DNA from 4 places in the Paenibacillus sp. FSL H8-0260 genome. Region 3 is predicted to be linked to each of the others. Evidence: riboswitches for the same ligand, from Rfam matches in the RefSeq annotation. Region 3 holds a riboswitch; each other region holds the start of a gene.
The links. Region 3 has a riboswitch for cyclic di-GMP ahead of MHI51_RS29755 (NPCBM/NEW2 domain-containing protein). Riboswitches for the same ligand answer to the same signal wherever they lie in the genome.

Region 1 (5,953 bases), 1.9 Mb from region 3:
CAATCATGCTGCTGACCGTTGATAAAGCTGTACCTACTCATGTGCTTGTGAAGCTTGCTGGCCTGCCAGAAATCAACACTGCCGAAGAAATCATTCTTCTGTAAGCAATACGATAGAAATCAAACAACAGAGCAGCGATCCTCCCCTTTTAGGAGTTTCGCTGCTTTTGTTGTTGATCGTCGACCTGTTTCGGCTTCATTTACAACACCGAATCGAGTTCCCTCGTGGAGGCTTACGGACACCCTTGAGGTTACGGACCCAGATGACCCTATATGCAATAATTTCGCCTTTGAAGCAGGGTTTCGGACTCTAGTGCCACTATTCCTCAAAAAGGAGCTAAATCAGGTGTTTTGCCTATCAATAGCGTCTCTGGGGACCGATAGCGTTCTAAATATACGAAAATGCTGCATTATAGATCAGCTGTGTCCTATACTGCTTCATACGCACATATGGGATCAAACAGATCAAGTTTGCTGTTTAGACTAAGAATGCGGGAACAGTCCGACCATCGATGTCTGTAAATCCATACTTTTCAGCCAGCTTAGCAACCTGCTGCGGTTGTCCGGTTATAGACATAACCTTAGGATCGGCTGCTAGAGCAGCGGCTGCTCTACCGATATAGGTTGTGGATTCAGTCATCTGCAATTCTTTAACCTCATGCCAATGCTCCTCATCCGTGTTCATGCTCTCCAACACCGCCTCTGTCCTCATCCAGCCCGGAGTAAGCGGAATAACTGCAATGTTGTCCTCTTTAAGCTCATTCGATAACCCGTAGGCCATACGCACAAGTGTATTTTTAGAAAGATCATAATAGAAATTTCCTAGATATTTGTAATGATCCCAAAAGGTTGTGTGGATGATTAGACCGCCAGCTTTTGCCTCACGCATTAATGGTATTGCATAATAGTTTGTTATCAACTGTGCCCTCACACCCGCATTAAACATATTGTCCCAATGCGCTGTAGGAAGCTCCCAGAAAGACTTCTGCTCAATAGGTAAATCGTTGCCGCCCCATACATTATTGACTAAAATATCAAGCTTTCCTTGCTCTGAAGCAATCTGGCGAATGACCGCTTCTGTCTCCTGATCTTTTGTATGATCACATCGTATGGCGCTGCCGGACCCTCCCTCCGCTTTTATTTCCCTAAGTACGTTATCAATGCTCCGCTTGCTATGCTCTATGCCAGAAGCCTCTGTCGTTCTGCCCGTAATATAAACGAATGCACCTTTCCTTGCCAGCTCCAATGCAATTCCTCTACCAGCACCTCTGCTGCCTCCGGTGACCAATGCTACTCTTCCTTTTAAAGTCATATTCTCAATCCTTTCTACACTTGTTTTTCTCTAATGTTCTGTATTTAATCCTTACCTTATATAGTATAATTCTTTAATATGACATCAACTGACATATATAATATAATAATTAATTAAGAACTAGCCAACATTTATTAGGAGGAGGAGTGTCCCTTAATGAGAGCCGATCGTTTGTTATCCATCTTACTTTTGCTGCAAAATCGTGGAAAGATGACGTCCCGTGAGCTAGCCCAGACCTTAGAAGTGTCTGAACGAACTGTGTTTAGAGATATGGAAGCCTTATGTACAGCAGGAATACCGATTCTTGCCGAACGGGGACGTGAAGGGGGTTGGATGCTCACAGAAGGATACCGGACCTCCTTAACGGGTATGAAGCCCTCAGAGATTGCAACTCTGCTGCTGTCCGCAGACTCCTCAATCTTAAAAGATCTGGGTATACAAAACGACTTCTCTTCTGCCGTGCTTAAGCTGGAGGCTGCTTCCCCATCCAGGCCGAATAATCCAGCCAGTTACCTGAGCCAGCGCATTCATATAGATGGTGCCAGCTGGCACCCTTCCGACGAGACATATCCGTTCCTATCTGTCCTGCAGGAAGCTGTTTGGGAAGACCGTAAAGTGAAGATCACTTACCCACGGAATGACGAGATGAAGGAGCGTTTCATTGAACCTCTCGGGTTAGTCGCAAAACGTGGAGTTTGGTATGTAGTGGCACGAACCGAGGGTGAAATGCGGACTTTTCGCGTGTCGAGATTAATACAAGCTGACGCAACTTATGAATCATTTGTCAGACCTGAGGCTTTTGATTTAAAAAGCTACTGGGAACAATCGACTTTAGCTTTTAAAGCAGCACTGCCAAAATATGTAGTGAACTTAAAGGTGAATGAGTCTATTCTTAAAGAATTACAACGTGAAAGATATGTAACTATAACTTTAGTAGAACCCTCTGCTAATACTGGGTGGATGAACGTGGAGGCCGAGTTTAATGCTATAGAATCTGCCTGTCGTATCGTACTCTCTTTCTCTCCTTCAGTTATTGTTTTAGCTCCTATCGAACTAGTAGGAATGGTAAAGTCTGCTATTAAAACAATTTCCACAATATATGAGGAATTTTGACATGAATTCTAAATATCTACTACTTAAAGAAGATTTATGACACTTCTCTATAGACCAATGACCTATAAATCCCCTATAATAACACCATTACATAAAATTTAATAAGGGGGACATTTTACCAATGAGCTGGATGCACAAACTTCCGTTAAAACAAAGAATTGTTGCCGGATGTTACCTCGTTGCCGCACTGTTTGCTATTCCTGTCTTAGTTACGTTAATGATTCTAGGTCAATTTCTCGTAGGAATTATACTAGTAGTTGTTCTTGCAGGTCTGACTTTACCTGTTGCTCGCTTCGTGGAGAGAACGCTTACATCATCTTTTGATGATATTGCTAATGTATCTCACAGTATTTCAAAGGGTGATTTCACTAGCAGAGCGGACGAAAATGGTTCAATGGGTGACGTAAGCCGCTCCTTTAACACAATGATCGATAAGCTCAAGAAGATTCTGACCGATGCATCGCAGATCACCCGTCAAGTTATGGATGCAAGCCGCGGAATCGAAGATAAGAACCAGAACCTGAAAATTGTCATGGCACAAGTAGCCTCTTCTTCTACTGAGCTCGCTCTTGGTGCAAATGAAATATCTACGGATATCGCTGATATGACAGAATCCATTAAAGACATTGAGACCAAAGTATCCAATTATACGAACTCCACCAAAGAAATGAACAGACGTTCAATACATACCTTAGAACTTGTTGAGCAAGGGCGCCAATCCGTAGATACACAGGCTGAAGGCATGCGTAAAAACATAGAGGCTACACAAAAAGTGGCTGATACTATTGAAGCTCTCTCACAAAATGCCCGCGGGATTACGATGATCACCAAGACCATCACAGAGATCGCTGAGCAGACCAACCTGCTGTCACTGAATGCCTCCATCGAAGCTGCTCGTGCCGGAGAGCATGGTCGGGGTTTTGCCGTTGTAGCTCAAGAGGTCCGCAAGCTTGCTGAAGAATCTACGGCATCCACAAAAGAAGTATTCGGCTTGGTCCGCAGCATTGAGTCAGATATTAAACAAGCCATCGATAATATTGCCATCAATGAAGAGGTTGTGCAGGTTCAGAATGAAATGATCACTCAATCTGCCCATATTTTCGCACAAATTGTACAAAGCGTGCAGTACATTACCGAGCAAATCTCTTCATTCTCTGCGGAGAGTGATCTTATGCTAGAAAGTGCCTTGAAAATTTCCAGTGCAATTGAGAATATCTCAGCAATCACCGAAGAAACTGCTGCTGGCACGGAAGAGGTATCGGCGGCTATGAATGAACAGATTAATGCCCTGCAGTCTGTTGCAGAAGAAACGGAAAAAATGACCCAGGCCGTATTTAATCTGCAAAAAACCATTCATATCTTTAAATTCTAGTTCAAAACTATCAACTGCCACCTAAGCTGAGTCTTAGGTGGCAGTTTTTTTCGCGAGGCAAAACTTCATCTCTTGGACAAGACTTTCGTCAAATTTCGAGTTTTTTTAGCGGATTATGTTGACAAAAATTAATGAGGAATATATTGTAAAGGAAAATTATTCTTATCAACTATAAATTAATATTGGCAAAATCCTCGAAAGAGGATGACGCAAAACCATGGATCTACAGCCTCATTTTTTCGTTTGAGGCCATGATTGCCAGGTTGCAGAGGAACCAGGACGGCTGAACTATTGTTCAGTCTTAGAGGCGCCTTATGCCACCAACCTGTGCTTACTATAGAGCACAGGTTTTTACTTTTTGAGTATATTGATCTATCGTATCTATTCGGTAGATTAATAACTAATATATATCAAAAAACTTGTGAGGTGTTTCTTTTGAAGACAGTCGCAGATTACATGGCGGAAGCACTACGTAACCTTGGAGTCACACATTCTTTTGGGATCATTGGCAAATCCATTTGTCCAATTGTTCTAAAGATGGTGGATTACGGTATTGAATTTATTCCCGGCAGACATGAAGCAAGCTCCGGATTCGAAGCAGCAGGGTATGCGCTGAAAACGGGTAACCTAGGCGTAGCATTTGGTACTTCGGGTCCTGGGGGAACTAACCTGCTTACAGCAGCAGCACATGCGAAAGCTAACAACCTACCTGTCCTATTTATTACCGGCCACCAATCCATTACAGAGCTTGGAATTCCTCAATGTCAGGACTCCACCTCTTTTCTGGCTGATTTAGCTGATATGTTCAGACCTGCTACCTTGTTCAGTAAATTGGTTGAACGTGGGGATCACTTTGGTACTATTTTTAATCATGCGATTTCTGTGGCCCTGACCAAACGGGGTCCTGTTCATCTTTGTATTCCTTTTGATGTACAAACTGAAGTATTGGAAGAATGCAATATAGTAATCCCAGAAAGAGAATCTCTAATTAGTCTAGCTAATATCGATAGAGTCATCGATGCTATTCAAGCTGCTAAGAATCCTTTGATTATTGCGGGTAAAGGAATTAACCGCTCCGGAGCACATAAAGAGCTTGTTCAACTCGCAGAAACTTTTAATATTCCTGTAGTAACATCTCCTGGTGGAAAAGGGGCTATAGTCTGGGATCACCCACTCTATCATGGTCCTATTGGCGTTGGCGGTTCGACCCACGGGGACGATTTATTGAATAAAAGCGATTTATTTATAGTGCTTGGATCACGTTTAAGTGATATGACCATCTGTAATCTTAAACGGGAGAATCATCCAGCAACTTTAATTCAATTTGATATTGATCCAACCTTTGTCGGAAAAATACTATTGTCCAAAACGATACCGGTCACCGGGGACCTGCGCGATAATTTGGTGCACTGCCTAAATCATATTGACCCAAGCACAATCACCAAACGTGAGGCTTTGGCCGATACGGATTATTCAGAAGAGCTTCCAACCCTCAAGAATCTTTCCCTTGCTTCGGTAATGAGTACTTTAAGTGATTTGATCCCTTATAATAATTCAATTTTCGTTGATGATGGAAGTCATGGATTCCACGCTGCAAAATGGTACAAGGTTAAGAAACCGGGCAGCTTTGTTTTTGATGCGTATTTTGCTTGCATGGGTAATTCGATCGGCATGGCTATTGGTGCAAAAGTTGCAGCTCCTGAAGAAACTGTCCTCTGCATTACAGGTGATGGTTGTTTCATGATGCTCGGCGCTGAGATTAACACCGCTGTCTGCAAAGATATCCCTGTCATCTTTATCGTGGTCAATAATAAGCAACTAGATATGGCTCTTAAGGGTATGGAGAAAACCACAGGTCGTATCGATGGAACTCTATATGAAGTACCAATGGACGCCGTGAAATTCGCTGAATCTCTAGGTGCTAAAGGCTACAAATGTGAGACTGCGGATGAATTCACAGCTGCAATTAAAGATGCGGTAGCTCTAAACCATGTTGCCGTTATTGAACTGCTAACAGACCGTGATGAAGTCCCTCCGACTGCACACCGTACTTTGAACCTAAACTAGGAGGCTAACCATGAAGGAAAATATCAACAGTGGTCTCAACCACTTCACGAATCTATCAGGAGACTATGGCGCAAAAGCACTAGCTCCAAT
Region 2 (5,953 bases), 2.7 Mb from region 3:
AGCCTCCAAGGGCAACGCCTTAAAGAATCTGGCTGTGAAGCTGGGAATTCCGCAAGAGGAAGTTCTTTCGATCGGTAATTATTTTAATGATATTTCTATGCTTACATACGCGGGTATGGGCGTTGCGATGGATAATTCTCCGGTTGAGGTCAAAGCGGCAGCGAATGCTGTCACGGGGTCTAACAACGAGCATGGTGTGCGAGATGCGCTGGTTAAATATTGTTTATCTTAATAATGGAAAGCATAAAGCGGACTTGAGTCCGTTCTATGCTTTTTTTGTTGTGAAGGAAATAAAAGAGATACATAAACAGAAATGATTTTATCCATAAATAACCCGCCCTTAGGATTAACTAGAAAGGGCGGGACATAGATTAACTTCCTTTATTAAAGTTTAATTTCCTCGTTCCGGCTAGGATCGCTATATTTATAGATACCAGGGTTCAGTTCGATTTTTTCGTCGAAAGGGATATCTTTGTAGCTATCAATATTAGTTCCTGTAGATATCATGCCCTTAGGTGTAATTTCAGGCACCACTTCTTTGCCATTAATCCGTAACGTAGTTTGGTTAACGCTTTTGAAGCCAGAAGATTTGGATGTTGATTCGACAATCAAATTTTCGCCCTCAGTATAGTAAGTGAATTCAATTTTTAACCCATCGACATCAAGTGAAGTGAACTGCTTTTCTTCTTTAGGTTTGTTTATAGTGATCCAATTCTTAGTAGTATCACGTTTCTCAATGACAGCATCCTTTAATATAAGTTTCATTGGAACATCGGACCAGTCGTTATACCATTCCGGAGATTCGAATTGAAATAAATGCTGGTAGCCTTCGGAATGATCTCCCTTCAAATTCCAACCCCCAGTGATTGTTTGATCACCTATAACCAACTGAGCGGTATTATAGTGGACAATTCCTTTTTTAAGCGAATCATTTTCATCTATTAGAATTTGGATATCTAAAGGGGTAACCACTAGCTGATCTAAGGTTATGCCGGTCTTTTCTTGAAATTCAGGACTGTTATACAGTTTCTTAGTGTAAATCGCCTCACTTGCTTTTTGTCCATCTGCTTTAAAATCGAACTTCCACGTACCTGAAAATCGTTTCGCTTCTTCAATGTAACTAAAATGAAGACTAGCTTCCTTCCAATCTGATTCAGTTATATTGAAAACCTGTTCAATAAATAAATCCGATCCTTCGTTAGGCATGATGGTTGGAATTGCTTCATTCTTTTGACCACCAGTACTAACTACCAAATGTGGATTACCCCGTCCTAAGTCAGATGGTGATGCAGCGACTTTGTAACGGATAATGGTTTGATTGGAAACATGTCGAACGGATTCGATTTGAATGCTTGGATATTGCTTAACTCCAGTATCGATAGTATCCCCTGCTTGATGATTAGATTGTAAGGGAATATTCTGATCACGGTAAAAAATGAGATTCCGTGCTTCAAACCTGTAGTCCTTTTTATCATCCTTTAATGTATCAGGTGTCTCATATACTCCAATGAGTTTCTGGCTTTCAGGATCGTATTCTAAATAACCGTATACCTTTGCCTTGGCACCGGATTCATTAGTCATGATGTTTTCCTCTGTAGCAAATCCAGTATATTGGGATAGATCAGATTTAGTATCAAGTGATAACAGCATTTTCATTTTTTCTCCATCAGTTACAACACCGTTCAAATTCATTGTTACTCCTGAACTGGAAGTTTGAAGATTATACTGTTGACCGATGCCGTTATTTAATGCATTGCTCACACTTCGACCACCAATTTTATCCCAATTAATCGTCATACTAGCGAATACAGGAATGGCTACAAGTAAGAGGCAAGAGAAGACAATACTGATAGGAATAACCTTTTTATTAGACCTAGGAGTATTCTGGGAGGCATGCAGATTTCTTTGACGTTTATAAGCTTCTTGTTCTATGGCAGTCCACATCAAATCATAATCCGGTCGGGGAATATGTTTATCTTTTTCAATATACAGACTCATTACTATTCAGCTCCTTTAGTTGGGTTCCACCCATTCTATTTAGTATTTCAAGTCCCTTGTTCAGTCTGGATTTTACAGTTCCTTCGGGTATGCTCATAACTTTAGAGATCTCGGGTACAGTCAATTCGTTTATAAAACGAAGGACTACTACCATTCTGATTTTGTCAGGAAGCTGACGGTATAACCCTTGTAATTCTTTTTTAGTTTCCTGTCGATCCAAACGTTTTTCTACAGGGTTTGATTCCTCAGACCTGGATAGTAAATAATTACGTACTTCTTTCATCCACCCCGTCTTACGCCTTTTGATCACACTGTTGCACTCATTCGAAGCAATTCGTAAAATCCAAGCTTTCAAGTTTCTTACCTTCGACTTATCCGCTAAGATAACTTTTACAAATACCTCTTGGGAAATATCCTCCGCATCTGCCTGATTTTTCATTAAGTAGTAACAAAAATAATATACTTGTTCTTTATAGAGCTCGAAAATTTCCCGGTCACTCATTTTGCTGCACCCCCTGTCTTTGCTGTTCTCATTAATAAGACTTATAAGCGTATGTAATCGTTCATTTTTCATTTTGATTGTAGTATTTCTTCTGAGTATCATAGCGAATTCGAATAGAAGATAAGTCGTTTACAGGTAATTATAACCATGATAAAATTAGCGGTGGGACATGCGTCCGTAATCTATTAAAACTAATTGAATGTCCGCGTTAAAGGTAAAATCATCGAAAGATGATGACACAAAGCCATGGGTCTAAAGCCTTTCGACAGAAGGAAATGATCGCCAGGCCGCCATAGGGATGTCTTATGAAGCATAAAGGATAGCTCTAAGAATATGTAGTCTATTTTGAGCTCTTTTATTATTTCGACCTATACGGCGTTACATTATCGCAAGGGGCCGAAAGGGGAAGTACATGAACAGTTTTTTCAAAACAATAGGTACTAGTTTGGCAGTAGGTGCTTTATTGCTGTCCGGAACGATCGGATGGATGTCTAATCCAGGAGTAGTGTCAGCAGCTACCTCAACAGTAGTAACCGCGGATCAGATGATCAGCAAAGTAACGGCAGCCTCCAAAGCAATAAAGAATTTCCATCTGGATGTGACCAAAAAACAGGATATTCAAAGCGGCGGGGTGCGTATCAGCAACACCAACACTCTGAAGCTGGATATCAACCGTCTGCCGAATTTTGCCGCAGCAGGCACTGTCGCTAGTAGTCTTTTAGAAACATCGTACAGTCTATATGCCAATGACAAGGAGTTTTACTATCTTGTAGACGGAAGTGAACTGATCGATGAATCTGAAGATGAAGGTTACGACGATGACGGGGAGCCAATCGATCCTGATGCACAATATTGGCTTGGACTGGAGAAAACGGAATGGGATGCCTTTTACTCCAAAGGCCAATACGATCCTGTTTCCATGCTTGATTCGGTCAAAAGTTATAAAAAATCCATGAAAGTCAGCACTGCTGGCGCACAAACAGTCTTACAATTCACGGTAACCGATCCGACAGCAGCTAAGGGGATAATCAAACTCTATGACCAGGAGAACCTCTGGGATGGAGAGACAGTTCAACCCAAAAGCGTAACGTGGAAATTATTCGTCAATACTAAGACCTGGCAAACGGAAAAGCTGACAGTCGATCTGAGTTATGTGCTGGTAAGTGATGGAGCCAAAGATACATACACCACGAAAATCGAAGCTAAATATTCCAAAAATAATAAAGGTGCAGCCATTGTAAAACCGGCCGAACTAGAATAATAAGGACGATTCATAACGAGCGAAAAGCGCTGTTCAGCGGAACAGCGCTTTTTGTTGTATCCAACAGCAGTTCTTTATTAGTTAACAAGAATAAATCATTGCTGTAATTTATATGTATGCGCATGTATATAATAATTTATCTAAATATAATTTAATGAAAGTTGGGAAAAAGATGATAGCACTAGACACAGCATTAACTTTTCGCAGAGGGCTGACATTAAAAAACCGAGTGGTTATGGCTCCAATGACCACACGAATGAGCTTTTATGACGGTGTAGTAACACAAGATGAATTGAAATACTATTCGCTAAGAACGGGCGAAGTAGGTGCGGTCATCACTGCGGCAGCAAATGTACAAGAGGGTGGAAAAGGATGGGAAGGTGAACTTAGTGTTTCCTCCGATGAATTTATTCCTAGCCTTAGCCGATTAGCATCTACTATTAAACGAAATGGAACAAAAGCTATTTTACAGCTATTCCATGCAGGAAGAATGACAGATTCAAAAATATTGCGTGGCGTACAACCCGTTTCCTCCAGCGCCATTGCTGCCGAACGTCCGAATGCAGAAATTCCAAGAGCATTAACAGAAAATGAAATTTTCGGTGTAATTGAGGATTTTAAAAAAGCGACTCAACGTGCTATTCAAGCTGGATTTGACGGGGTAGAAATTCATGGAGCAAACACATATTTAATCCAACAATTCTTCTCTCCACACTCCAACCGTCGTGAAGATCAATGGGGCGGAAGCTTAGAGAAAAGATTTAATTTCATTAACCAATTAGTGGATGCAGTTATTGCTGTCGTTGACAATTCAAAGGTTAAGGATTTTATTGTCGGGTATCGTTTTTCTCCAGAAGAATATGAAGAGCCTGGAATTAAAATCACCGATACCTTTTATCTTATTGATAAATTAGCTGATAAAAAGCTGGATTATCTGCATCAGAAGATTTTAAAGAAAAATCAATCCTGCAATATGTACATGAGAAAATCAATGGCCGTGTACCTTTAATTGGGGTAGGAGATATCCGTACCAAACAGGACGCAGAGGACACGTTGACAAATGCTGAATTAGTAGCAGTAGGACGGTCTCTTATCATTGATCCTCATTGGACAAGTAAAGTGCTGGAGGGTAAAGAAGATATCATCAGAAGAGTACTTGCTGATCAAGATAGAGAAGAACTCGTAGTAGAGAATGGTATTCTAGAATTCCTTAAATTAATGATGCCTGATCGTTTACGCTAAACCCAAACACAGTTTTGAGGTCTAAATCTATAACGTTCCGCGGTAAATTCCGCGGAACGTTATTTTTCTGTAACGACTCTATTCCCTCTTTAAGATTGTTGTCGTATGTTTCAACATTCGATTCATGAGATTTCGCCGCTCTGTTTTTATGTCGGTGTCGCTTCTCTTTAATGCGTCGCGGATGGGGATGATCTCTGTAATTTTCCTGCCGCTTTTTATTCTTCGATCTACACAAGTCGGGATGTAACCTACGTTAGTTATACTCGTGTGTCCTTTTTCATCCTTCTTTATTTTAAGCGTAAGAATGATACCGCTTTGTGTATAAGGAATATTCATTAGTTTAGTCGAAACAAAATTCCCCAATGAGTAAATAACGAATTGTTTTTTTCCACGAAGCGCTAACGGTTGAAGAACATGTGGGTGAGACCCCAGTATGATGTCGGCGCCATTTTTAAAGAAGAGATTGACCAGCTCTTTTTGCCTCTTGTTTGGAGTGTAACGATATTCGCTTCCGAAATGCAGATAAAGCAAGACTAGATCGACTTTCTTTTTTAAATCTCGAATCTCCCGAATAATCTTGGGCGTAGATATCCGGTTAACCAGCCATGGCTTACTCACTGGTACAGGAATTCGGTTGGTTCCTGCTGTGTAGGAGAGGATGCCAATCGCAATTCCTTTGACGTTTTTAATAAGCGTTCTCTTGGATTCTTCTAATGATTTAGCTGTTCCCGTGTGGTCGATTCCATTACGGTCCAGAACTCGTAACGTCCGAACCAGACCCGGGGCACCATAATCCATGCAATGATTGTTGGCCGTTACTAATACGTCGAATCCGGCTTCCTTAAGTGCAGGGGCCAGTTCGTCTGGACATTTGAATATCGGACCGCCTGATCGGGGGCTTTTCCGGCATTCGGGGCCGCTTCCAGCAAAGGTGGTTTCGAGATTGCCAA
Region 3 (5,953 bases):
ACGGGCTTCAGTGGGTTCAGCTTTTTATCATAACCGACGATCTTGTACGTATAGTTGATACTCGCATCTACATTCTGATCCACAAATTGCTCAGTTCCTGTAAAACCAACTAACACATCATTTCTATACACTTCATATCCTAAAAAGTCTTGCTTAAGCTCTTTATCTATACTGAAACTTAACGTGTTCGTTCTATCCGTGGTGTTAGGTGTGATATTAACCTTAATGGCCAGATTTTTATCCGCCATTCCAGTTCCCTCATAATTAATCACCGAGTTATTTAAATACCATAACTTTTGCGGTGCCGGATACTTGGCTACTTTCGCTTTTGTCTCAGGATTCACAGTGAAGCCATGTCTGGCAAAATAGCTGCTTAAATCTAATCCCAGTACTTCGGAGGAGAACTCCACCAAATACTGCTGCTTGGAATTGTCACCGTTGGTAAGGGTGACCTTCCGCTCCCGATATAGCTTGGTCAGCTCTGTCCAGTATCCCGGATGTGCCAGCTCCAGCTGCCAATAGGCTCCGAGTTGTGCAAATAAGCCCTGCTGATTCATAACCACTTTATTTTCTTCGAGGACATATTTATAGATATCTGATTCATACGGTATACGATTATCTATCGAATTCGCTGCGACAGACATAAACATAGACACCATATTATTAGTTACTTCGCCATATTCCCGTTCACCCATAGCCAAGCGATGCCCAATTTCGTGATTCAGTCCCCAGCCCGGATAGGCTTTATTAAAATCACCTAACATGGTTCCTACTGTTCCAAGTTGGATCCCTGTATGATCTCCCGCTGCATACATCGCACCATAAGGCTGCATCAAGCGAATATTCTCACGAATTAGCTTGGCATCATGAATCTCGCTACTGCCATCCAAGCCATAGAAGGCAAAAATGCTCTTCATCCAGGTGTCATACCCAGTTACGGTGTCCAGCGGGTTATTTCCTTGCGTAATATATTTGTTGTACGCCTCCGTCGCCGTTCCTGTGAATATAACATGATCGCTGGCCATTTCTACCACATCTATGAGTTTACGATCTTGAACATTTGGATGAGCCGCTTTATCTTCGTCCAGTCTTTGTTTGTATGTGATTAAGAAGGTTTTGAATTGTTCTGGATCCGTGGTCTTGGTCATAAAAGGAATCTTTTCTAAACCTTCGAAGCGGATCAATGGCGCTTTCCCTTGTTCCTCAGCTGTATATGGATTGACGATATACACTGTACCGCCCTTAGTCACTTCATGTGCATAATAACTATTCGTAGCAAATTCAGGAACGGTTATAATGTTCTTACCTGGACGCAATTGCACACCTCTAGCCCAAACATTCCAAGCGGCCTCTTGTTGAGAAAAGACTAAAGAAGGTAGCTTATCATTAGAAGCTGCGTCCACATAAACGTTGATCGTATCTCCAGGCATTGCAACGAGACCTGTAGGCTGGTTGTTCGTACCAAAACCAATTCTCAGGTTTTCCTGCGCATGCTTTTTCATATCTCCACGTTGTTCCGCCTCAATGATGGTGCCTTCGGTTTGAACTTCACCATTCACTAGCTTCTTAGCTAAATCCAAAGAATCTTTCAGGATTGGATAGAGCGGATGTACTTTTGCCGCTTCTTCTAATTCGTTGATTGCTTCGACGCTATTATAAGCAGGCACAACCGCACTCATCGTTCCATCTGTGAAAATACCATTTACAGCTTCGCTTACTTTATCTTCTGTATAAAATCTAAATTCAGCCGCAAAAGGTCTGTTGATATTAGCTTTTGTGAACTTAAATTTTAATCTTTTAAACTTCGTCGGTTCGAATTTAAATTCCAGAAAGTCATTGGTACTAACCGCGGTTCCGCTAGATACAAGTTGGAAGGTCTCTCCTTTACTCGTCTCTGATGCATAGATTTCAAAAGCCTCTGGGAATCCTTTGCGGTTATCTCTAGCCAAAAAAGCCACTCTGTCCAGCACTTCCGCTTGCGCTAGTTCAAACACGACTTCATTCGTGAAGCTTGCATCATTGTTTTTGTTCGTTTCCCAATGCGTAGTGGGCTGGTCATCCAGCATATATTCAGGCTTCGTACCTGAGTAGCTTCCACCGTTCACCGTTACTTTTGATACGTTTGCATTCGGCATTCTATAAGCTTGGCTATAGGCATTTTCATAGGTTGTTCCATACCCTTTTAGCTTCGAAACCTTGGCTGTCGTTGCCTCTACCTGATGGTTCTTCAAAAGGATCTTTGCATTCTCTATCTCTTCTTTAAACTGCGCATACAGTGGATGTGCCTGCACTTCATTCTCTAAAGCTGTTAATTTCTCTGCCGTATCAAAGGCAGTACTAACTTGGCTCAAGGTATCATCTGTAAACAAATTTTTCATTTTAGCAGAGACACTATCCTCTTTATAAAAAGAAAACTCAGCCGCACTCGCCCAATCTTGGTTCGCTTTTTTGAAGACAAATTTAAGTCTCTTAAAAGCCGTAGGTGCGAACTGAATCTCCACTACATCACCGGTTGAGCCTGTATATTCTCCAGAAGACACGAGCGTAAAATCACCCCCATCGGTAGTGGAACCATAGATCTCAAATTCTTGAGCAAAACCTTTACCTTTCGCACCGGATTGCCTAGCCGCGTATACCATTCTATTTAATTCAGTGGACTCATTGAAAACAAACACAACCTCATTCGTAAACGTTGAACTATTCGGTTTGCCAGTCTCCCAATGCGTGCTCATATCCCCATCCATAGCCTTAGCTATAGGCGAGCCTGAGTAGTTGCCACCGTTATTTGTGATGGATTTAATATTTGCTGGATTCATTCTAAAAACCTCATTATAGGCATTTAGAGCATCCTTGCCGTACAGCTCAAACGGAATAACCGAAGCGTTGCTTAATAAGTTAACCTTACTTTGCGCCACTGTTTTTGTTACATTTACCTTGCTTGCCTCACTTGCTAAAGCATAACCTGCCTCACTCGAAAAACTGGCCAACATGGCCGCCGATGTAGCGATCGCAATCATTTTCTTCATCTCTTCTTACCCCCAGATGTCATATGAATCTCTCCAGTGCCCAAAAATGGGCACAAAAAAAACTACCCCAAAAGAGTAGCTTGATTGCGTATAAAGTCGCCTAAAAATTAAGACTTAATTTTTATTAAACCTTAACAAGCATAAACGCCTTCAGCGTCCTATAAGGACGGCAAGCGTTTAAGCGAGAAATATAAGATATTAAGTATAGGTGTATAACTTATACTTTCTTATATTTTAACAAAAAGCGTTACACACTCTTTGGCAGCTGGCTGACAATAGTTATGATAACCTTAGTCCCTTTAGCTTTGCGTCCCTACATTTCCATAGGTTTGCCTATGAAGTTTCGAATACATTCAAAGAGTAACATAAGCCTAGATCGGATCGCATGATTAATTGGTATGAAATGAATATAGGTAATTGCAATTAGTTTTTCTTATGTGATAGATATTATTTATCGACCATCCCGGAAGAGAAGGGCATCCTTTAGGACTGTAGGTCTACTTAACTCCCCGATCCAAACAACCGCCGGAACCAATTCCACACATCGCCCGTGATGGGAATTAATCCGAAACCATGTTCGCCAACTGCGATTACACCATATGCCCATTGTCCGATAGCTATGGCACCCCCAGCGATCCTGCCTATCGCTATCGCACCAAACGCCGTATCCCCTATGGCGATGGCCCCTAACGCTTTTTCCGCGATTGCGATCGCTCCTACAGCCACGCCTGCAATCGCAATCGCTCCCACTGCGAAGCCAAGCCAGCTAAGTGCTATTGCTCCGATCGCTAACCACATTCCCAGTGATATTGCTCCTAAGGATAATACGCCCACGCTTATCGCACCTATGGAAATCAAGCCGACAGCTACATCTCCAATAGCGATTAATCCAACGGCTGTCTTCACACGGGGTTTACCTCCACGACCATACGCTTGACCTGAGTATCGCCCTAGATTACTGCGAATACTGATGACCGGAAATGAGGGAGAAGGCCATTGATAATCAATCTCTCGTCCATCAAAGCCCCTAGAATCTGCCCAGCGCGTTACAAATTGATGCCATTTCATATCCATCCCGTCCCCCTTTTCAATTACCTAAATTATACAACCCCGGGGGTTGGCTGTACTCAGACTCTGACCTGAAATTCATCTCATCCTCTGGACGGATATATACTCATTAGGATTACTGTTTGGGAATAGGATCAGGCTTTCCAAATAAATATCCCTGAAACAACTGATAACCACTCTGCTTAAGCCATTCAAAGTCCTCTCTAAACTCCACACCTTCTGCTAAAGGAACGGATTGGATTTCTAAAGCTTTTTCTAAAAATTGCTTTGCTATTTTCTGTTTGTTCAGATCGCTGGACACACCCTGAACATATTTCATATCCAGCTTCATGTAATGGGGTTTAAGCTCCAATAACATCTCGATCGTGCTGAAGCCCTCACCAACATCATCTAAAGCGTATTCAAATCCCCGATCCTTGTAATATGTCAAAATAGCTTTCAAATGAGCGAGATCATCCACTTTCTCCGTCTCAACAACTTCAAAGACAAAAAGAGAAGGATCGACGCCTAATTGATTGGCCAGTTCAACGGTTGATCTTAAGCAGAACTCTGGAGCGTAGATCGACGTTGGGATAAAATTAATAAACGTTTTTTTATTTAAGGGTGCAGCATATTTTACAGCCGTCATTCTACATAACCGGTCTAAAGCATATAAACGCCCACGATTACGTGCCGCCGCAAAAATCTCATTAGGATAGATAAGAGATCCGTCTTCTTTTTTAAATCTGGATAGGAGCTCGTATGCAAAAATCTCTTCCCTTACGTTCACAATCGGTTGGAAGTAGCAAGTAACAAGACCCTTAGTGATAACCTCATCAATCCACTCCATATCAAGTACAGTGGGTAATTCGGATAGGGGTCTCCATGTTTGGTCATCTATACGGAATTCAACCTGCTCCGACTCCATATGGTCATTACAGAAATCCAGAAAATCCCGCACCCCAGCCTCCTTAATTGTAATCACATTTTCTTCCACCTTATGTATCGTATTACTTCTACTCAGGTGATGAATAACCTCAGGTAAAACCCTAAGATTAAGCTCACCATGAGCCTTGATTTCAAAATTCAGATCTCTTACTACACAATGATTACAAGCCACATTCATAACCCCTTTAATAATCAATTCTCTGAAAAAGATCCCGGAACGGCTCTTCTCAATCGAAATTCGTATACTCCAGTAAATACTTCGGGTCTAACACGGTGATCTGCTGATGTTGAATCTCAATAATCTTTTGCTCTTGCAGATCTTTAAGTACAAGGGTAGCCGTCTCCCTTAACGTTCCGATCATATCACGCGCTCTCGCATCATGAAATTTCATTTCATGTAATAACCGATTCAATAAAAATAAACGGTCCATTTGCAGCAGCATCAATTGCTCCTTAATCAACGGGTAATCGGCAAGCATCTGCTTAAAAGGCTCATGTTTAATCTCAAATAATACAGTATCATTCATAGCCACCGCAGCAGCACTGTTATATTGGAGGGATGGATCACTTCCAGATCGCCATAATCCCCGAATAGATAATGTAGGCATGATCCACATTCCATAGTTTTGTATGCCAACATACTGATAATAAATCATCATCCTGTTATATTCTATCGTAACGTTGTCACATAGGCTTGATGCCAATACGAATTACAAAGGAGATCCATTCATGAAATTCCGAATTCCCTTTTACAGCTTGAAGGGAACAGACATTTTAGAGCAATTAGAGCAAAGAGGATGTATCGTTTATAAATAACAAAAAAAGCCTCCAATTAAAGAAGCTTTTCACTCAAATCCATAATATGCGTAACGCGATTTCTCCCCTGTTCTTTAGAAACGTAAAGCGCTTGATCAGCTTTTTCCAGAAGAGTG
Region 4 (5,953 bases), 950 kb from region 3:
TTTCGTTACTCATACCGGCATTCTCACTTGTGTAGTGTCCAGCGCTCTTTTCAGTACACCTTCAACCCCTACACAACGCTCCCCTACCCCAGATACATACGTATCTAGCCATAGCTTCGGTGGTGTGTTTAGCCCCGTTACATTTTCGGCGCAGAGTCACTCGACCAGTGAGCTATTACGCACTCTTTCAATGGTGGCTGCTTCTAAGCCAACATCCTGGTTGTCTGTGCAACTCCACATCCTTTCCCACTTAACACACACTTGGGGACCTTAGCTGATGGTCTGGGCTGTTTCCCTTTTGACAATGGATCTTAGCACTCACTGTCTGACTCCCGGCAATAAGTATATGGCATTCGGAGTTTGACTGAGCTTGGTAATCCTTGCGGACCCCGCACCCAATCAGTGCTCTACCTCCACTACTCTTATACCGAGGCTAGCCCTAAAGCTATTTCGGGGAGAACCAGCTATCTCCGAGTTCGATTGGAATTTCTCCGCTACCCCCACCTCATCCCCGCACTTTTCAACGTACGTGGGTTCGGGCCTCCAGTGCGTGTTACCGCACCTTCACCCTGGACAGGGGTAGATCACACGGTTTCGGGTCTACGTCCACATACTAATTCGCCCTATTCAGACTCGCTTTCGCTGCGGCTCCACCTTCTCGGCTTAACCTTGCATGTTAAACGTAACTCGCCGGTTCATTCTACAAAAGGCACGCCATCACCCATTAATAGGGCTCTGACTTTTTGTAAGCACACGGTTTCAGGTTCTATTTCACTCCCCTTCCGGGGTGCTTTTCACCTTTCCCTCACGGTACTGTTTCACTATCGGTCGCCAGGTAGTATTTAGCCTTAGCAGATGGTCCTGCTGGATTCATACGGGGTTTCACGTGCCCCGCACTACTCGGGATCCGTCTCGGAGAGAATACAGTTTAGGTTACAGGGCTTTTACCTCTATCGCGGGCCTTTCCAGACCTCTTCACCTACCATATTCCTTTGTAACTCCATGTGAGACGTCCCACAACCCCTAAGAGCAAGCTCTTAGGTTTAGGCTGTTCCGCGTTCGCTCGCCGCTACTGACGGAATCACTATTGTTTTCTCTTCCTCAGGGTACTTAGATGTTTCAGTTCCCCTGGTCTGCCTCTACACACCCTATGTATTCAGGTATGAGTAACTGCGAATTACCACAGCTGGGTTTCCCCATTCGGACACCCCCGGATCAAAGCTTGCTTACAGCTCCCCGAGGCAGTTTCGTTGTTCGCCACGTCCTTCGTCGGCTCCTGGCGCCTAGGCATCCTCCGTGTGCTCTTATTAGCTTAACCTTGATTCTTCCGCAGGAAAATATCATACGATGACATTCTCTTTGGAATCATCTCACTAATAACATTTACTTGTTTGCACAAGTTGCTAAAAGATGTTCTAAAACGCAAATTCGTTTCGGTATCCAGTTTTCAAGGATCAAGTCTTACTTGAGAGCTTAAACTCTCAAAACTGAGCAACGAGTGAGTAACAGGCCTAAACCTGAGTTTTGGAAGCTTAGCTTCCGATTTGAATGTTCTCATTGCAGAGAACGATTCTCCATAGAAAGGAGGTGATCCAGCCGCACCTTCCGATACGGCTACCTTGTTACGACTTCACCCCAATCATCTACCCCACCTTCGGCGGCTGGCTCCCTTGCGGGTTACCCCACCGACTTCGGGTGTTGTAAACTCTCGTGGTGTGACGGGCGGTGTGTACAAGACCCGGGAACGTATTCACCGCGGCATGCTGATCCGCGATTACTAGCAATTCCGACTTCATGCAGGCGAGTTGCAGCCTGCAATCCGAACTGAGACCGGCTTTGATGGGATTGGCTCCACCTCGCGGCTTCGCTTCCCGTTGTACCGGCCATTGTAGTACGTGTGTAGCCCAGGTCATAAGGGGCATGATGATTTGACGTCATCCCCACCTTCCTCCGGTTTGTCACCGGCAGTCACTCTAGAGTGCCCAGCATTACCTGCTGGCAACTAAAGTTAAGGGTTGCGCTCGTTGCGGGACTTAACCCAACATCTCACGACACGAGCTGACGACAACCATGCACCACCTGTCTCCTCTGTCCCGAAGGCCGCTGCTATCTCTAGCAGATTCAGAGGGATGTCAAGACCTGGTAAGGTTCTTCGCGTTGCTTCGAATTAAACCACATACTCCACTGCTTGTGCGGGTCCCCGTCAATTCCTTTGAGTTTCAGTCTTGCGACCGTACTCCCCAGGCGGAGTGCTTACTGTGTTAACTTCGGCACCAAGGGTATCGAAACCCCTAACACCTAGCACTCATCGTTTACGGCGTGGACTACCAGGGTATCTAATCCTGTTTGCTCCCCACGCTTTCGCGCCTCAGCGTCAGTTACAGCCCAGAAAGTCGCCTTCGCCACTGGTGTTCCTCCACATATCTACGCATTTCACCGCTACACGTGGAATTCCACTTTCCTCTTCTGTACTCAAGCCACCCAGTTTCCAGTGCGACCTCAGGTTGAGCCCAAGGTTTAAACACCAGACTTAAATAGCCGCCTGCGCGCGCTTTACGCCCAATAATTCCGGACAACGCTTGCCCCCTACGTATTACCGCGGCTGCTGGCACGTAGTTAGCCGGGGCTTTCTTCTCAGGTACCGTCACTCCGGTAGCAGTTACTCTACCGGACGTTCTTCCCTGGCAACAGAGCTTTACGATCCGAAAACCTTCATCACTCACGCGGCGTTGCTCCGTCAGGCTTTCGCCCATTGCGGAAGATTCCCTACTGCTGCCTCCCGTAGGAGTCTGGGCCGTGTCTCAGTCCCAGTGTGGCCGTTCACCCTCTCAGGTCGGCTACGCATCGTCGCCTTGGTGGGCCGTTACCCCACCAACTAGCTAATGCGCCGCAGGCCCATCCCTCAGTGACAGATTGCTCCGTCTTTCATTCTTCTCTCAGGAGAAAAAAGAAATTATCCGGTATTAGCTACCGTTTCCGGTAGTTATCCCAGTCTGAAGGGCAGGTTGCCTACGTGTTACTCACCCGTCCGCCGCTAAGTTACTTTGAAAGCAAGCTTTCAAAGTAACTCCGCTCGACTTGCATGTATTAGGCACGCCGCCAGCGTTCGTCCTGAGCCAGGATCAAACTCTCCAATTAGTATTGAAAAGAGCGATATGCTCATTTTGAAACATCTGACGAGAAAATTAATTCTCTAATTTTGGATTTCACTTACGTGATTTCCTACTCACTCGTTGTTCAGTTTTCAAAGATCAAGTTCTCGTTGGCGCCGTTTAATGTCTCAGCAGCAACTCTTATAATATATCATGTTGTTTTCAGAAATGCAAGCTTTATTTTTCGAAGCTTTTTATCAGCCTCGTCTATATCGCCTGTACGCTGTCTAACAACGCTTACCTATAATACCCCAACTATTAATAGAAAAGCAACCCCTAATATAAAAATAAACAACTAGCTTAATAATTAAGCTAGTTGTTTATTTAATAGAGTTATCTTTCTAGCGACGAACTTAATAGTATTTTGCCGCAGTATATTTGCTTGAGGCTTTAATTAAATCGGTTTTCTTATCACTCTTTGCAAGTCCTGCATCCACTGTAGTATCAATGGTAACCCACTTCCCATTAAGCAACACTTCGTTCCAGGCATGATATTGCGTAACGTAGCTTGTATTCCCCATTACCAACTTAGCAGGAACATCTACACTCCGCAGCATTGCGGCAAAAAGAGAAGCGTAATCATAGCAAATTCCTTTTTTAGTAGTCAATGTCTTATCGATGCTTGGAATATAATCAGTAGTTACACTATTAGCAAGAGAGTAATCATATTGTACATTCGCAACTACATAGTTATAGATCGCTTTAACTTTCTCTTCGTCTGTTGTTTTGCCTTGTACTAATTGTTTAGCTTTGACAATCGCTTTATCAGAAGAACTCCATTTCACATTCTGTACGGAGCCCAAATATACGGAATTCGAGTCACTCATGGTTACGTCTACTACTTCGGAATATAATGCTTTGTATTTATTGCCGGTTGTGTTCTCCAGAACAGAAACCTTATAAGTCCCATTTCCTTGTTGCAAAGGGAAGTCCTCAGCTTGTCCAGAAGCATACAAGTTATATGTATAACTGCTGTTATCTTTGGTGATCATGAGTTTGATTCTTTTATCTTTCGGAATATCATAGTTAATACCAATCACACCTTGAGCCACTTTGGATGTAATCAACCAGCTGGCATCTGCACTTGCAGCTTGAGCTGTACTTACTGGAACTGAAGTCATTAGGACGAACAACGCCACCAGCATAAAATAAACCTTTTTCACGGATAAAACTCCTTTCGGTAGCTGGCTGCCATCCTTTCGGGAAGGCCCTTTAGCTTTGCGTCCCTACCTTTCGATAGGTTTGCCGTTATCGTATAAGTTCTATCTGTTCTAGCTTTACTAGATATAATTGATAGAATCCATTTGAAACAAACAAAAAAAGCCTCTTCATTCGGTAGCTGGCTGCCATCCTTTTGGGAAAAGGCCCTTTAGCTTTGCGTCCCTACCTTTCGGAAGGTTTGCCGTTATCGTGTTTAGCTTTCATAGTATAATACTATCATATTTATAGTTGTGAACAAGACCTAATTTACTAGATTACCCATTATTTTATAAATATCTCCCGGTATTTGTTCTTGTCATTCACTATTCTCATTTTGTTAATTTGGCATGAACAATCAGCCGATGCGTTGGATTCACTAGCGGATCACATGTAATCAGAGTAAGAATCTTATCCTTGTCATTCCCGTCAAGAACGGAGACGTCACTCGGATCTACTACAGAAATATCATACACCTCATAGTTAAACACCTGATCACTAGTCTTTATCGTGATAACATCCCCCACAACAACCTCATTCAATCTGTTAAACAAACGACCCGTAGTTCTAGCCCGATGCGCCGCGATTGCAGCATTCCCGATCTCTCCAAGGGGTGCCGTTTCTTTCATATGGGCTGCAGCATGTTTCATATTAGCTTTTGTAGCCCCTTCTAATACAGGCAGCTTCAAATCAATCTTATCGATTTCAATTAGTGCGATTACTTTGCCACCGACTGCAATCTCCGGTTCAGGCTTTTCTGTCTCTTGGGGTTGGGGCTGTGCCTGAGCATCCAGAACCGATTCCTCTGCTAACAGCTGAGTAACTTCAGCATACCTGCTCTTTAGATCTGGCTGGGGAGTACTATCGGCAGTGCTTAGTTCAGCCGTTTCTAATAACTTCTCCTGCTGCCTGTCGTTGTACCACTCGTTAGCTGTCGGATATAACATGATAAGTATCCCAGCCAGTATGAGTAGATAGGAGAATTTACGCAATGTTATTCACCTCCGTATATTGTTTCTATGGTTATATACAAATCAAGCAGAAACAGCTACTTGCCTTTAAGCATAGCAACTCCTTCTGCCTGAAATTAATGTTTAAAATACCCATTTACGACTTCCAAAGAAATTGATGATCACCGTGATAAAGGTAACCAGCACCTTGGAGATCAAGACTTGAATGCCTAGTTTGTCTGTCAACAGATGCATTAGCAGCAGTGATATTCCGAGCACTACCAGATTCAGCACGATAAACTTGACCAGCTGCACGCGGTCGAAGCCTTCTTTATTCCCCCGGTTGCGATCACGAAAGGTTACTTTTTTATTCAAAATAAAGCTATTCGCCGTGCCTGCACTATAGGAGATCACCTGCGCCAATGCGTATACCATCCCTAGTGAATTCAACAATGTAAAAATCACAAAATCAATAAGCGTATTGAGCAAACCTACGGCATTAAATTTGAGGAACTGTATGAATGCAGCGCGCAAGTTCTTATCTAACATCATTGTGGTCCTTCCGGCGGTCCAGTTGTTCTTCGTTCTGGTAGCCTTTAGTCTCACTAACAATATATAGCGGTCTATCTTTAGACTCGTCATAAATCCGTCCGA

Region 1: linked by a shared signal. The riboswitch ahead of MHI51_RS21280 (thiamine pyrophosphate-binding protein) and the one ahead of MHI51_RS29755 (NPCBM/NEW2 domain-containing protein) in region 3 are both predicted to bind cyclic di-GMP.
Region 2: linked by a shared signal. The riboswitch ahead of MHI51_RS10910 (DUF6612 family protein) and the one ahead of MHI51_RS29755 (NPCBM/NEW2 domain-containing protein) in region 3 are both predicted to bind cyclic di-GMP.
Region 4: linked by a shared signal. The riboswitch ahead of MHI51_RS03375 (transglutaminase family protein) and the one ahead of MHI51_RS29755 (NPCBM/NEW2 domain-containing protein) in region 3 are both predicted to bind cyclic di-GMP.

Annotation. Positions count from the first base shown of each region.
Region 1 is NZ_CP150298.1:4,758,417-4,764,369, forward strand. Features, by position in the region: gene serA (phosphoglycerate dehydrogenase) at 1-104, shown strand, start outside; gene MHI51_RS21265 (SDR family NAD(P)-dependent oxidoreductase) at 478-1,311, opposite strand; gene MHI51_RS21270 (YafY family protein) at 1,468-2,424, shown strand; gene MHI51_RS21275 (methyl-accepting chemotaxis protein) at 2,546-3,796, shown strand; cyclic di-GMP riboswitch class I at 3,971-4,067, shown strand; gene MHI51_RS21280 (thiamine pyrophosphate-binding protein) at 4,223-5,863, shown strand; gene MHI51_RS21285 (carboxymuconolactone decarboxylase family protein) at 5,874-5,953, shown strand, end outside.
Region 2 is NZ_CP150298.1:2,487,747-2,493,699, forward strand. Features, by position in the region: gene MHI51_RS10895 (Cof-type HAD-IIB family hydrolase) at 1-232, shown strand, start outside; gene MHI51_RS10900 (DUF4179 domain-containing protein) at 385-1,998, opposite strand; gene MHI51_RS10905 (RNA polymerase sigma factor) at 1,982-2,500, opposite strand; cyclic di-GMP riboswitch class I at 2,704-2,795, shown strand; gene MHI51_RS10910 (DUF6612 family protein) at 2,913-3,761, shown strand; gene MHI51_RS10915 (NADH-dependent flavin oxidoreductase) at 3,874-4,770, shown strand; gene MHI51_RS10920 (hypothetical protein) at 4,785-5,003, shown strand; gene MHI51_RS10925 (CapA family protein) at 5,082-5,953, opposite strand, start outside.
Region 3 is NZ_CP150298.1:6,697,386-6,703,338, forward strand. Features, by position in the region: gene MHI51_RS29755 (NPCBM/NEW2 domain-containing protein) at 1-3,026, opposite strand, end outside; cyclic di-GMP riboswitch class I at 3,284-3,370, opposite strand; gene MHI51_RS29760 (hypothetical protein) at 3,528-4,094, opposite strand; gene MHI51_RS29765 (EAL domain-containing protein) at 4,210-5,058, opposite strand; gene MHI51_RS29770 (Crp/Fnr family transcriptional regulator) at 5,249-5,629, opposite strand; gene MHI51_RS29775 (sensor domain-containing diguanylate cyclase) at 5,854-5,953, opposite strand, start outside.
Region 4 is NZ_CP150298.1:770,402-776,354, reverse strand. Features, by position in the region: rRNA gene MHI51_RS03385 (23S ribosomal RNA) at 1-1,318, opposite strand, end outside; rRNA gene MHI51_RS03380 (16S ribosomal RNA) at 1,581-3,138, opposite strand; gene MHI51_RS03375 (transglutaminase family protein) at 3,506-4,315, opposite strand; cyclic di-GMP riboswitch class I at 4,329-4,409, opposite strand; cyclic di-GMP riboswitch class I at 4,484-4,566, opposite strand; gene MHI51_RS03370 (class D sortase) at 4,682-5,341, opposite strand; gene MHI51_RS03365 (GtrA family protein) at 5,444-5,851, opposite strand; gene MHI51_RS03360 (glycosyltransferase family 2 protein) at 5,838-5,953, opposite strand, start outside.